Regions from separate parts of the Streptomyces sp. NPDC091377 genome, predicted to be linked through region 2. Evidence: riboswitches for the same ligand, from Rfam matches in the RefSeq annotation. Region 2 holds a riboswitch; the other holds the start of a gene.
The links. A riboswitch is a leader RNA that binds a small molecule or an ion and turns the genes downstream of it on or off. The one in region 2 is predicted to bind glycine.

Region 1: it holds a riboswitch for glycine, as region 2 does, so the genes downstream of both, gcvT (glycine cleavage system aminomethyltransferase GcvT) here and gcvP (aminomethyl-transferring glycine dehydrogenase) in region 2, are expected to answer to the same signal.

The regions. Positions count from the first base shown of each region.
Region 1 covers NZ_JBIVUE010000011.1:42,608-49,233, forward strand. The annotation lists gene ACIQNG_RS23525 (L-serine ammonia-lyase) at 1-418, opposite strand, end outside; gene glyA (serine hydroxymethyltransferase) at 476-1,759, opposite strand; gene gcvH (glycine cleavage system protein GcvH) at 1,782-2,162, opposite strand; gene gcvT (glycine cleavage system aminomethyltransferase GcvT) at 2,347-3,465, opposite strand; glycine riboswitch at 3,642-3,737, opposite strand; gene ACIQNG_RS23545 (AAA family ATPase) at 3,958-4,626, shown strand; gene ACIQNG_RS23550 (enhanced serine sensitivity protein SseB) at 5,907-6,626, shown strand, end outside.
Region 2 covers NZ_JBIVUE010000035.1:7,038-13,663, reverse strand. The annotation lists gene gcvP (aminomethyl-transferring glycine dehydrogenase) at 1-2,198, opposite strand, end outside; glycine riboswitch at 2,367-2,460, opposite strand; gene ACIQNG_RS38120 (PRC-barrel domain-containing protein) at 2,574-2,945, shown strand; gene ACIQNG_RS38115 (DNA polymerase IV) at 3,348-4,730, opposite strand; gene ACIQNG_RS38110 (MerR family transcriptional regulator) at 4,800-5,444, opposite strand; gene ACIQNG_RS38105 (bifunctional nuclease family protein) at 5,696-6,169, opposite strand; gene ACIQNG_RS38100 (MerR family transcriptional regulator) at 6,262-6,626, opposite strand, start outside.

The sequences.
Region 1 (6,626 bases), on a different contig from region 2:
CCTCGGCGCCCGAGGCGTCGTACGCCCACACGGTCATGCCGTTCGCGTGGTACGGGAGCGTCTTGCGGCGGTGCAGCTTCAGGTCACCGTCGTAGGAGAACGGGATCTCGTGCTCGCCCAGCAGCCGCAGCCGGCCGCCGGACCTGATCTCCTCGACCCGCTCGTCGGCCCCCTCCACGTCCACCGTGCGTGGCGAGGCACCCTCCAGACCGAGCAGCACCGCCTTGGGGGTGCCGTGGCCATGGCCGGTCGCGCCCAGCGAGCCGAACAGCTCGCAGCGCACCGAGGCCACCGAGGGCAGCAGCTCCTCATTGCGCAGCCGCCGGGCGAACATACGCGCCGCCCGCATGGGGCCGACCGTATGGGAACTGGACGGGCCGATACCGACCGAGAACAGGTCGAAGACCGAGATGGCCACGGGAAACCTCCTGAGGGGGTGGGGGACGCACGACGTCGGGCGCCCCCCACCACGGAACTACTTGTCCAGACGGTCCGGGCTGCCCAGACCGGGGTACAGCGGGTGCTTCTCGGCCAGCGCGGTCACCCGGGCCCGCAGCGACCCCGCGTCGTACGACGGCTTCAGCGTCTGCGCGATCACATCCGCCACCTCGGCGAAGTCCTCGGCGGTGAAGCCGCGGGTGGCCAGCGCCGGGGTGCCGATGCGCAGACCCGAGGTGACCATCGGCGGGCGCGGGTCGTTCGGGACGGCGTTGCGGTTGACCGTGATGCCGACCTCGTCGAGCCGGTCCTCGGCCTGCCGGCCGTCCAGCTCCGAGTTGCGCAGATCGACGAGGATCAGATGCACGTCCGTACCGCCGGACAGCACATCCACCCCGGCCTCGCGCGCGTCCGGCGCGGTCAGCCGCTCGGCGAGGATCCGGGCGCCGTCGACCGTACGCCGCTGGCGCTCCTTGAACTCCTCGCCCGCGGCGACCTTGAAGGACACCGCCTTCGCGGCGATCACATGCTCCAGGGGGCCGCCCTGGAAGCCCGGGAAGACCGCGGAGTTCAGCTTCTTCGCGAACTCCTTCGTCCGGGCCAGGATGATCCCGCCGCGCGGACCGCCGAGGGTCTTGTGCGTGGTGGAGGTGACGACATCGGCGTACGGCACCGGGTTGTCGTGCAGCCCCGCCGCGACCAGACCGGCGAAGTGCGCCATGTCGACCCACAGGTACGCGCCGGTCTCGTCGGCGATCCGGCGGAACTCGGCGAAGTCGAGCTGGCGGGGGTACGCCGACCAGCCCGCGATGATCACCTTCGGGCGGTGCTCCTTGGCGAGCCGCTCGACCTCGGCCATGTCGACCAGGCCGGCGCCGTCCACGTGGTACGCGACCACGTCGAACTGCTTGCCGGAGAAGTTCAGCCGCATCCCGTGGGTGAGGTGGCCGCCGTGCGCCAGGTCCAGGCCGAGGATGGTGTCCCCGGGCTGGGCCAGCGCGAACAGCGCCGCCTGGTTGGCGGAGGCGCCCGAGTGCGGCTGGACGTTGGCGTACTCGGCGCCGAACAGCTCCTTGACCCGGTCGATCGCGAGCTGCTCGGTGACGTCGACGTACTCGCAGCCGCCGTAGTAGCGGCGGCCCGGGTAGCCCTCGGCGTACTTGTTGGTGAGGACCGAACCCTGCGCCTCCATGACCGCGACCGGGGCGAAGTTCTCGGAGGCGATCATCTCCAGCGTGGACTGCTGGCGGCGCAGCTCGGCGTCGACCGCGGCGGCGACCTCGGGGTCGAGCTGGTGCAGGGGGGTGTTCAGGGCAGTCATCGGTTCAGTGACTCCTCGGTCCTCAGCCGGCGGAAAAGGCGGTGTACTCGTCGGCGGAGAGCAGCTCGGCCGGCTCGTCCGTGATCCTGACCTTGAACAGCCAGCCGCCCTCGAAGGGGGCCGAGTTCACGAGCGCCGGGTCGTCCACGACGTCCTGGTTGGACTCGACGACCTCGCCGCTGACCGGCGAGTAGAGGTCGGAGACCGACTTGGTGGACTCCAGCTCGCCACAGGTCTCACCGGCGGCGACCGTCGCACCGGCCTGCGGGAGCTGGGCGTAGACGACGTCGCCGAGGGCGTTGGCCGCGAACTCGGTGATGCCGACCGTGGCCACACCGTTCTCGTCGGTGGCCGACAGCCACTCGTGTTCCTTGCTGTAACGCAGTTCCTTGGGGTTGCTCATGACCTGAATTCTCCTGTACGCGGATGACTGCTGAAAAAGCCGGGAAGAGCTGGTGAGGGCGCCGAGCCTGGTGCCGAGCAGGGCGCCGGGCAGAGCGCCGGGCGGAGCCGGGAGGAGCCGGGAAGACCGGGAGGACCGGGGAAGGGCACTCGGGCGGGGAGCGCGCCCCCGGGCCGGCCGGCCCTTACTTCTGGCGCTTGTAGAACGGCAGCGCGACGACCTCGTACGGTTCGTGGCTGCCGCGGATGTCCACCCCGACCCCGGCCGTGCCCGGCGCGGCGTGCGCGGCGTCGACGTACGCCATGGCGATCGGCTTGCCCAGGGTGGGGGAGGGGGCGCCGGAGGTGACCTCGCCGATCACCGTGCCGTCCGCGACCACCGGGTATCCGGCGCGCGGCACCCGGCGGCCCTCGGCGACCAGGCCGACCAGCACCCGCGGCGGCTCGGTCGCGGCCCGCTCGGCCGCCTCGGCGAGCGCCCCGCGCCCGACGAAGTCGCCCTCCTTCTCGAACTTCACCACCCGGCCCAGCCCGGCGTCGAACGGGGTGAGCGCGGCCGTCAGCTCATGCCCGTACAGCGGCATGCCCGCCTCCAGGCGCAGGGTGTCCCGGCAGGACAGCCCGCACGGCACCAGACCGGCCCCGGCGCCCGCCTCGGTCAGCGCCTCCCACAGCGTGACGGCGTGCTCCGGCTTCACGAACAGCTCGAAACCGTCCTCGCCGGTGTACCCGGTACGGGCGATCAGCGCCGGGACCCCGGCGACCGTGCCGGGCAGCCCGGCGTAGTACTTCAGGTGGTCCAGGTCGGCGTCGGTCAGCGACTTCAGGATGCCCGGGGACTCCGGGCCCTGGACGGCCAGCAGCGCGTACGCGTCGCGGTCGTCGCGGACCTCGGCGTCGAAGCCGGCGGCCCGCTCGGTGAGGGCGTCCAGCACCACCTGGGCGTTGGAGGCGTTGGCGACCACCAGGTACGACGTCTCGGCAAGGCGGTAGACGATCAGGTCGTCCAGGATGCCGCCGTCGGCCTGGCAGATCATGGTGTAGCGGGCCCGGCCGACGCCGACGCCGGCGATGTTGCCGACCAGGGCGAAGTTCAGCAGGGCGCCGGCCTGCGGGCCGGTCACCGCGATCTCGCCCATGTGGGAGAGGTCGAACAGTCCGGCCCGGGTGCGGACGGCGAGGTGCTCGTCGCGCTCGGAGCCGTAGCGCAGCGGCATGTCCCAGCCGGCGAAGTCGGTCATGGTCGCGCCCAGCGAGCGATGCAGGGCATCGAGTGCGGTGCGCCGGGGTTCGGCACTGCTCATCGGCGGTCTCCCAAGGGACGGGGAAGGCGAGGTCGGGTCCTTGAGGGCCCCCGTTCGGGTTCCCCAAGATCCTCCCCATCTGTCATCGGAACCTGAGAGGTTCGCCATGACCGGGCACGGTCACGGTTTGCACCTTGGGTGGGGCCGCGCGGCGGCGGCCCGCTTTTCAGATGTGCCTCGCCCGCGCGGTACGGGGCCTGAGAGATTCAAGGGAGGGACTTGCTCCTTCGGCGCCCCGGTGCAATGTCCGGGGACTCTCCCGCGCGGATTCAAACGGCCGGTATGCAGTTGGCGGGCTCATCATTGCACGCATCTCTGCGGCGGGGGAGGGGGAGCCTCACGGGGGGTCTCGCACGACACGGTCGAGGGACAGCGCTCTGTAGCAGCCTTGTTGCGCGATGCGTACGGAAATACGAGACACCGCGAATTACCTTCTCTTTACACTCGACGGGGAGGGGATCTCGTGAACCGCCCCAGGGGAGGACGATCACGGTGAACAGGATCACGGCGTACGCGACCACGTCCGGCGTCGCGCTGCCCGAGCAGCCGGGTGCCCCGGCCCGGGAGGCGTGCGCCGCGCCGCCCGCCCCCGTCGTCCGCGACTTGCGCGCACGGGGCGGTCGCAGCCCGCGCGCCCTGCTCTTCGGCCCCCGCGACCTCGTGGTGGTCACCGGACTGCCCGGCAGCGGCAAGTCGACCCTCATGAAGCGTGCGGTCACCGCCGCCCGGATCGACTCCCAGGACAGCCGGGACCGCTGGGACCGCCGCGTCCCGCGCTTCCTGCCGTACGCGGCCTACCGCCCCCTGGTCCGGCTCGCGCACTACGCCGGACTGCGCCGCGCCCTGCGCACCGGCAAGGGTGTGGTGGTGCACGACTGCGGCACCCAGGCATGGGTGAGAGCCTGGCTGGCCCGCGAGGCCCGTCGCCGGGGCGGCATGCTCCACGTCCTGCTGCTCGACGTCACCCCCGAGCAGGCCCTGGAGGGCCAGCGCGAACGCGGCCGGGGCGTGTCCCGCTACGCCTTCCGCAGGCACCGCCGGGTGGCGGCCCGCCTGACCCGCCGGGTGGAACGCGGCGACCTGCCCGGCGGCTGCGGCTCCGCAGTCCTCCTGGACCGCGACGCGGCCAACACCCTCCACCGAATCGGCTTCACAGGCTGACCCTCGGAGCGACGGGGGCGGCGGGCCTGCCGGGGCGGCGGGGCCTGCGGGGTGCCGGGGGCTGCGGGCGCTGCGGGGGTGCCGGGGGTGCCGGGGGCTGCGGGGGTGCAGGGCCCCGGGCCTCCCGGGCGCCTCGGGCCCGCCGGGCTCAGGGTCTCCCGGGCTCCTCGGGATCCCCGAGCCCCCTGGCCGCCGAGCCCCGTGCCCCCCGGGCCCCGGGATCCCCGAGCCCGCCAGGATCCCCGCGCTTCCCGGGCCCCCGGGCCCGCCGGGCTGCTCCCCGACCCTGGCTCCGGGTCTCCCGGGCTCCCCGGTCCTCCGGCCCCCGGCCCTCCGAGGGGGAGCGGCCCGTCGGGCTCAGGCTGGCCGACCCGGTCCACCGGACCCGCCCAGGCCCGCGCCCCGGCTACCCCCGCCCCTCGGGGCCCGCACCTCGGCGAGCGGCCCCGATTCCGCGGCACGGTCGTCAGGCCAAAGACCGGCGCCCCGCCCCAAGGCCCACCCGCCGGGCCGGACCCAGCCGTAGCGCTCGGGCCTTGGGCGCCAAGCTTCCTGGGGCGGCCGTCTCGGTCTGGCTGGTGGACGCCAGGTCTCCGTGGCCGCCGCCGAGCCGGGAGGTGCGTCCCGCGCCCAGGCCCACCCTCGCCGTCTCCAGACGCCGCGTCGGGGGTGAGTGACTCCCATCGAGCGGTCAGGCGGTCGGGTCCCTGGCGTGCGTGCCGGGTCCCGAAGCTGATCGCCTGGTTCTCCGGGGCTGATCGGCCGGTCCCCGGGGCTTGGTGGCCGTCCTGGGGCCTGAGCCGCCCGCCCGGCTCGGGACAGTCGACCCGGCCGGCACCGGCGGACGGTCGGCGGGACTAGAGGATGGCCGGCCCGGTCCCGGGGACGCCCAGCCTGGTCCGGGGTGGCCGCCCCCCCAACGGGGAGTCGTCCGGAGTCGAAAGAGTCGCCCGGTCAGGGGAAGCCGTCCGGAGTCGGGGGAGCCCTCCGGCCCAGGGAGTCATCCGGAGCTGAGGGAGCCCCCAACCAGCGGAGCCCTCGAGTCGAGGCAGCCTCCCGATCAGGGGAGCCCCCCCCAGAGCCGAGGCACCCCCAACCATGGCGCCCCCCAGACCCAAGTCCCCCCCCGCCAAGTCCCCCCCGCCAAGCCACCCCCCGGCCCAAGCCCCCCCGGCCCCCCCATACCCCACACCCCCCACCCGCCCCCGCGCCCCCTCCTCACCCGCTAGCCTTTTCAGTTCGGAGCAAGTGGTACGTGGTACTCGGCAGGCGGTAGGCAGATGGACTTCCCGGCGGACCTTCCCGCGGACTTCGCGGCGGGGGCTCACCCGCACGCGCACGGCGGCTGGCCCGGCAATGAGCTGGAGGAGGTGCTGTCGGCCTCCCTCGGGGTGCCGACGGCGGGGGCGCGGATCGTGGAGGTGCTCGGCCGCAGCTTCCTGTGGGTGCCGCTGCCCAGCGGCGGCGGCCCGCACAGCGGCCCCCTGGATCTGCCCACCACGGAGATCGAGGGCCAGGCGTACGTGCCGGTGTTCAGTTCGGAGCAGCAGTTGCGTCAGGTCGCCGGCGCGCAGATGTCGTTCACCGTCGCGCCCGCCGTCGAGTTCGCGCGCGGACTGCCGCCGCAGGCCGGGATCGTGGTCAACCCCGGCGGCGTGGTGGGGCTCCCGCTGCCGCCGCCCGCCGTGGCCGAGCTGTGCCGGGCGGGCCGCACCCCGCTGGACGGACCGGCGGGCGGCGGCCGGGTCCGGCTCTTCGAGCCCGACTGGCAGGACGACCCGGTCGACTTCCTCGCCGCCGCCGCGGCCGAATTCGCCGCGCTGGGCGTCGTCCTGACGGCCCGCCGCTGTCTGGCCGTCGTCGAGACCGAGGCCCCGGCCCTCTTCGTCGGCGTCGAACTCACCCAGGGGGAGGGCGACCTCGGCGGCGACTTCAGGGAATCGCCGCTGGAGGCCCTGGAACGCGCCCTGACCGCGCACCCCGTGACCTGGCCGGTCAAC
Region 2 (6,626 bases):
GGCGCAAGGTGTGCGCGCACGGCCACCGGGCCGACCCCGGGGCCACCGCCGCCGTGCGGGATGCAGAAGGTCTTGTGCAGGTTGAGGTGCGAGACGTCGCCGCCGAAGTGCCCCGGCTTGGCGAGCCCGACGAGCGCGTTGAGGTTGGCGCCGTCGACGTACACCTGTCCGCCCGCCTCGTGCACCTGGGCGCAGATGTCGGCGACGTGCTCCTCGAACACACCGTGCGTGGACGGGTAGGTGATCATCAGCACGGACAGTTCGTCGCGGTGCTTCTCGATCTTCGCCCGCAGGTCCTCGACGTCGATCTCGCCGTCCTCGGCGGTCTTCACGACGACGACCTTCATACCGGCCATCACCGCGCTCGCGGCGTTCGTGCCGTGCGCGGAGGACGGGATCAGACACACGGTCCGCTGCTCGTCCCCGTTGGCCCGGTGGTAGCCGCGCACCGCCAGCAGCCCGGCCAGCTCGCCCTGCGACCCGGCGTTGGGCTGCAACGACACCTTGTCGTACCCGGTGACCTCGGCGAGCCGCTCCTCCAGCTCACGGATCAGCGTCAGATACCCCTGTGCCTGCCCGGCCGGCGCGAAGGGGTGCAGCTGACCGAACTCCGGCCAGGTCACCGGCTCCATCTCGGTCGTCGCGTTGAGCTTCATGGTGCACGAGCCCAGCGGGATCATCCCGCGGTCCAGGGCGTAGTCCCGGTCGGCGAGCCGGCGCAGATAGCGCAGCATCGCGGTCTCGGAGCGGTGCTGGTGGAAGACCGGGTGCGTGAGGTAGTCGTCCCCGCGCAGCAGGGCGGCCGGTACGGCGTCCTCGGCGGCGGCGTCCAGCGCCTCGAGGTCGGCCTCGACCCCGAAGGCGCTCCACACGGCGCCGAGCTGGGTCCGGGTGGTCGTCTCGTCGCAGGCGAGCGAGACATGGTCGGCGTCGACCAGCCGCAGGTTGACCCCCCGCTCGCGCGCGGCGGCGACGATCGCGGCGGCCCGTCCCTCGGCCTTGACGGTCACCGTGTCGAAGTAGGCGCCGTGCACGACCTCGGCACCGCCGGCGGCGAGCCCCGCGGCCAGGATCGTGGCGTAGCGGTGGGTCCGGCGGGCGATGCTGCGCAGTCCCTCCGGCCCGTGGTACACGGCGTACATCCCCGCCATCACGGCGAGCAGCACCTGGGCGGTACAGATGTTGCTGGTCGCCTTCTCGCGCCGGATGTGCTGCTCACGGGTCTGGAGCGCGAGCCGGTACGCCCTGTTGCCGTCCGCGTCCACGGAGACGCCGACGAGCCGGCCCGGCAGGCTGCGCGCGAACTTCTCGTGCACCGCCATGTACCCGGCGTGCGGTCCGCCGAAGCCCATCGGCACACCGAAGCGCTGGGTCGTGCCGATCGCGATGTCCGCGCCCAGCTCACCGGGCGAGGTCAGCAGCGTCAGCGCCAGCAGATCGGCGGCGACGGTCACCAGCGCGCCCAGCTCGTGCGCCTGCTCGACGACCGGCCTGAGGTCGCGTACGGCCCCGGAGGCACCCGGGTACTGCACCAGGACCCCGTTGATCTCCCGCCCGGCGACCTCGGCCGGAATGCCGTCGCTCAGGTCGGCGACCACGACCTCGACCCCGGTCGGTTCGGCCCGGGTCCGGATGACGGCGATCGTCTGCGGCAGCGCGTCGGCGTCGACCAGGAAGAGGCCGTTCTTGTTCTTCCCCATCCGCCGTGAGAGCGCCATCGCCTCGGCGGCGGCCGTCGCCTCGTCCAGCAGCGAGGCCCCCGAGGTCGGCAGCCCGGTGAGGTCGGCGACCATGGTCTGGAAGTTGAGCAGCGCCTCCAGGCGCCCCTGCGAGATCTCCGGCTGGTACGGCGTGTAGGCCGTGTACCAGGACGGGTTCTCCATGACGTTCCGCAGGATGACCGGCGGGGTGAAGGTGCCGTAGTAGCCGAGCCCGATCATCGAGTCGAGCACCTGGTTGCGGTCGGCGAGGGAGCGCAGCTCGGCCAGCACCTCGGCCTCGGTCCGCGCGCCCGGCAGCTCCAGCTCATCGGCGTTCTTGATCACGTCCGGGACCGCGGCGGTCGTCAGCTCGTCGAGGGAGCCGTAGCCGACCTGCGCGAGCATCTTGGCCCGCGCCTCCTGGTCGGGCCCGATGTGGCGCTGCTCGAAGGGGATGCCCTGTTCGAGCGCGGAGAGCGGAATACGATGGGCGGTCATTGCGGAGGCCTCCTGGTCTGACGCGACCTTCGAGGGGCACCACGGCACGGGGCCCCGACGGCCTCCCCCTCTGTCATCTCAACCTGAGAGCTTCACCGGACTTACGCCCGGCTTTCACCGTCGGTGAGAGCGGAAGCCGTCGCTATCCGCTCTGCTTTCCAGAGTGACCTCGTCCGTGCGGTACGGGGGCCTGAGAGATTCCGGGGAGGATTTGCTCCTTCGGCGCCTCCGGTGACCCGGAGGACTCTCCCGCACGGGGTCAGCAGCCGCTGTCAGCCTACCAGCGCGGTCCACGAACGGGCCTTCGAGTGGCCGCCTTCCCCAATGTGCTCTTTCGTAGTGCTTACGGATGAGTTGCGACCTCGTGGAGGGACCGTGCAGACCGATATCGATCCGCGCAACCTGATCGGCCGCAAGGCGTTCGACCGCAACGGCACCAAGATCGGCACGATCGACGAGGTCTACCTCGACGACGCGACCGGCGTACCCGAGTGGGCCGCCATAAGGACGGGACTCTTCAGCCGGGACGCCTTCGTCCCCCTGGAGCCCAGCGAACTGATCGAGGGCACCCTGCACGTCCCCTTCGACCGCTCCCTGATCAAGGACGCCCCCGACTTCGGCGTCGGCCGCCACCTCTCCCCCGAGCAGGAACTCCAGCTCTACCACCACTACGGCCTCGACCTCACCACCCCCTCGCCCGCACCGGACCACGACTTCGGCAAAATCGCCGGCCAGGACGACCCCTGACCTCCCCCTGGCCCCTCCCCTCGCTTCACCCGCTCGGCCCACCCGGAGGCCCCGGAGCCCTGCCCGGCTCGCCACCACGCCGCCCGCACCACACACGTCCTGACCGAAGGCCCCTCGCGCGTGGCCATGAACGGCACCCTCCACACCAAGACCGCGGCTCCCCTCCGGGCGGCACCCGCCACGAGGTGGACCGGTGCGCACCCCTGAAACACGTCGGACCGCGCTCGACTCCGCCCCCCGCCCGTCCACGGGCCCAGCCACCCTTCACCCGTCCCGGACCGGCCGGTTCTCTCCCCACCCCGTGTCTTCCCCGGACCCGTGCCCGTGGCCCGTTCCCCTGGGCCTTCCCTCACGCCCACCCCGGCCCGGCAGGCCCCCGTGCCGCTCCCACCCCCTCCACGCTCACCCCTCACCCAGCGCCCCCGCCCCGGATGCCTCCACAACCCCCCGCTCCGTGAGAGGCAGCGGCTCCGCCGGTTCCAGCGCGGGATCGTCGACCCGGAACGTCCGCACTCTCCCCGGTGCCTGCGACATCGGCGTCTCGAACCGCACGGTCACCCGTCCGACCCCGCTGCCCTGCACCCACCCGTGCCCGTGCTCGGTGTGCCGCACATCGTGCCCCGCCGGCCAGCGGCGCTCGGCGTGCTGCTCGGCCTCCTCCTCCCGGGCCCGCTCCTCCTCGTGGTCCGCCCCGGCCTCCTCCGTCGGCTCCCCTGCCGCCTGCGCGAACAGGTCCTCCTGGGTGTAGTCGGCGAGCCCGCTGACCCCGACCCCGAGCAGTCGTACCCCACCGGTGCTGTCCACGGACTCCAGCAGCCGCGCCGCCGCCTCCCGCACCACCGCCGGGTCGTCCGTCGGCCCCCGCAGCGTCTCGGACCGGGTCAGCGTGGAGAAGTCGTACCTCCGCACCTTCAGCACGATCGTCCGCCCCGACAGCCCGGCCGCGCGCAGGCGCCGTACACACCGGTCGGCCAGCCGCTGCACCTCAAGACCGACCCGTGTCCGGTCGTGGATGTCCACGTCGTAGGTGTCCTCCACCGACACCGACTTCGTCTCGCGTTCGGCGACCACCGGCCGGTCGTCGTGCGCCAGCGCCATCGCGTACAGCGCGTGCCCGTGGGCCTTCCCCAGCAGCCGGACCAGCTCGTCCTCGCCCGCCTCGGCCATCTCCTCGACCGTGGTGATCCCGGCGCGCCGCAGATGGTCCCCGGTCGCGGGCCCCACCCCGGGCAGCGTCCGTACCGACATGGGCCCCAGCAGCGCCCGCTCGGTGCCGGGCGCGATCAGTACGAGACCGTCGGGCTTGGCCTGCTCGGAGGCGATCTTGGCGAGCATCTTGGAGCCGGCCAGCCCCACCGACCCGGTGAGCCCGGTGGCCACCCGTATGTCCGTACGCAGCTTGACCCCCGCCAGCCGGGCGGACTCCACGTCCCAGGCCGCTTCCCCGGCCACCAGGTCCACGAACGCCTCGTCCAGGCTCAGCGGCTCCACCAGCGGCGACAGCTCCCGCAGGAGCGCCATCACCTGCTCGCTGATCGCCCGGTAGAAGCCGAAGCGCGGGACCAGGTACGCCGCGTTCGGTGCCAGCCGCCGCGCCTGCGCCATCGGCATCGCCGAGTGCACCCCGAACACCCGGGCCTCGTAGGAGCAGGTCGCGACCACCCCGCGCGGCCCCAGCCCGCCCACGATCACGGCCTTCCCGCGCAGGCTCGGCTTGGACGCCTGCTCCACCGAGGCGAAGAAGGCATCCATGTCGAGATGCAGGATCGTGGGTGTGTTCCTCACACCTCAGATGCTGCACCACACCACTGACAATGCCCCCGACCACAGGCGGGGGCATGACAGGATGGGCGCTCAGACCGCCCGGTTGCGCCGCCGCGCCAGCTCGTCCGCCGGGTTGTGCCCGACGAGTGTCTCCCCGGTGTCGATCCGCTCCCCGTGCAGCTGGGACAGCGCACTCTCCACGTCCCGCCACACCACGCCCACGGCGATCCCGAAGATCCCCTGCCCGCCCTGGAGCAGCGCGTGCACCTCGTCCGGCGAGGTGCATTCGTAGACCGTGGCGCCGTCGCTCATCAGCGTCATCCGCTCCAGGTCGCGAAAGCCGCGCTCGCGCAGATGCTGGACGGTGGTGCGGATGTTCTGCAGGGACACCCCGGTGTCCAGGAAACGCTTGACGATCTTCAGGACGACGACGTCCCGGAAGCTGTACAGCCGCTGTGTCCCCGATCCCGTGGCGGGGCGCACGCTCGGCTCGACGAGCCCGGTGCGGGCCCAGTAGTCCAGTTGCCGATAGGTGATGCCGGCGGCAGCGCAGGCCGTCGGGCCGCGATAGCCGATCTCCTCGGACGTCATCGACGTCGCCCCTCCGCCACTGGGCACGGCCGTCGGTCGCTGTGGAACCCGATCGGTCGCGCTGCCGTGAAGCGGGTACGGGCCGCTCTCCCCCAGACTCCGTCCGGGGGCACCCCCAGCCGTACCGTCGCCGCTGCTTCTCACGCCGACCTCCGTCCTTGACCTGCCCTCTCGACGGTAGGCAGTCACCGAGGGTGCGTCAACGATCGCCACACTCGGCACGCCGAGTGATAATCACCCTAAGAGTGGTTTCCCGTGTCCCACCGCGGGGAAAGGCTAGCCGAATGCCCCCGCCCGGGGCCGCAGGACGCTCTCACTGGCCAGTGGCAATTGCCGGAGCGGCGACAACGTACAGGCCCGGCGCACCCCTGGGGTCCGCCGGGCCGTCGCACGTCTCACTGGTTGCTGGTGCCGAAGTCCTCGGGCGAGATCTGGTCGAGGAACTCGCGGAACTTCTCCACCTCGTCCTCCTGCTCGTCCGGGATCGCGATGCCCGCGTCGTCGAGCACGCCGTCGCTGCCGTAGATCGGCGTTCCGGTGCGCAGGGCCAGCGCTATGGCGTCGGACGGACGGGCGCTCACCTCGACCCCGCTGGCGAAGACCAGCTCGGCGTAGAAGACCCCTTCCCGCAGGTCCGTGATACGCACTTCGGTGAGTTCCTGACCGACGGCCTCCAGCACGTCCTTGAACAGGTCGTGCGTCAGCGGCCGTGCGGGAGCCATGCCCTGCTGGGCGAAGGCGATCGCCGTCGCCTCCCCGGGCCCGATCCAGATGGGGAGGTAGCGGTCGCCTCCCACTTCGCGCAGGAGCACGATCGGTTGGTTGGAGGGCATCTCGACCCGGACACCTACGACATCGAGCTCGTTCACACAGCAACCCTAGGCCGTGCCCGGGAGATTTGGGTAGTCGGGACGGCCAAGGGTCCGGATCCGGTCGCACCCCCGGGCGGGAAGTGCCCCCGTCAGGGCAGCCGCACCCCGAGGGCGGACCGCACCAGCGCCGCGTGCAGCCTCACGGCCAGCCCCGCCAGCTCCTTCGTACGGGCCTCGGCGTGGGCCCTGGTCTGCGGATTGCGGTGCCGGCGCAGTGGAGCCACCACCTGGTCCACCAGCCCGGCCTCCCGGTCGGCGGCGGCCTTCATGACCCGCAGATGGCGCGGCTCGATGCCGAACCGCCCCAGTTCCGCCACCAGTGACACGACGGTAGCCGCCTCGGCGTCGTACACCCCGTCCGCCACCGGGCTGATCAGGCCGTACGACTCCCACTCCGTGAGTTCCTCGTCACCGATCCCGGCGGCGGCCAGCAGCTCGGGGCGCCCGATCCGGG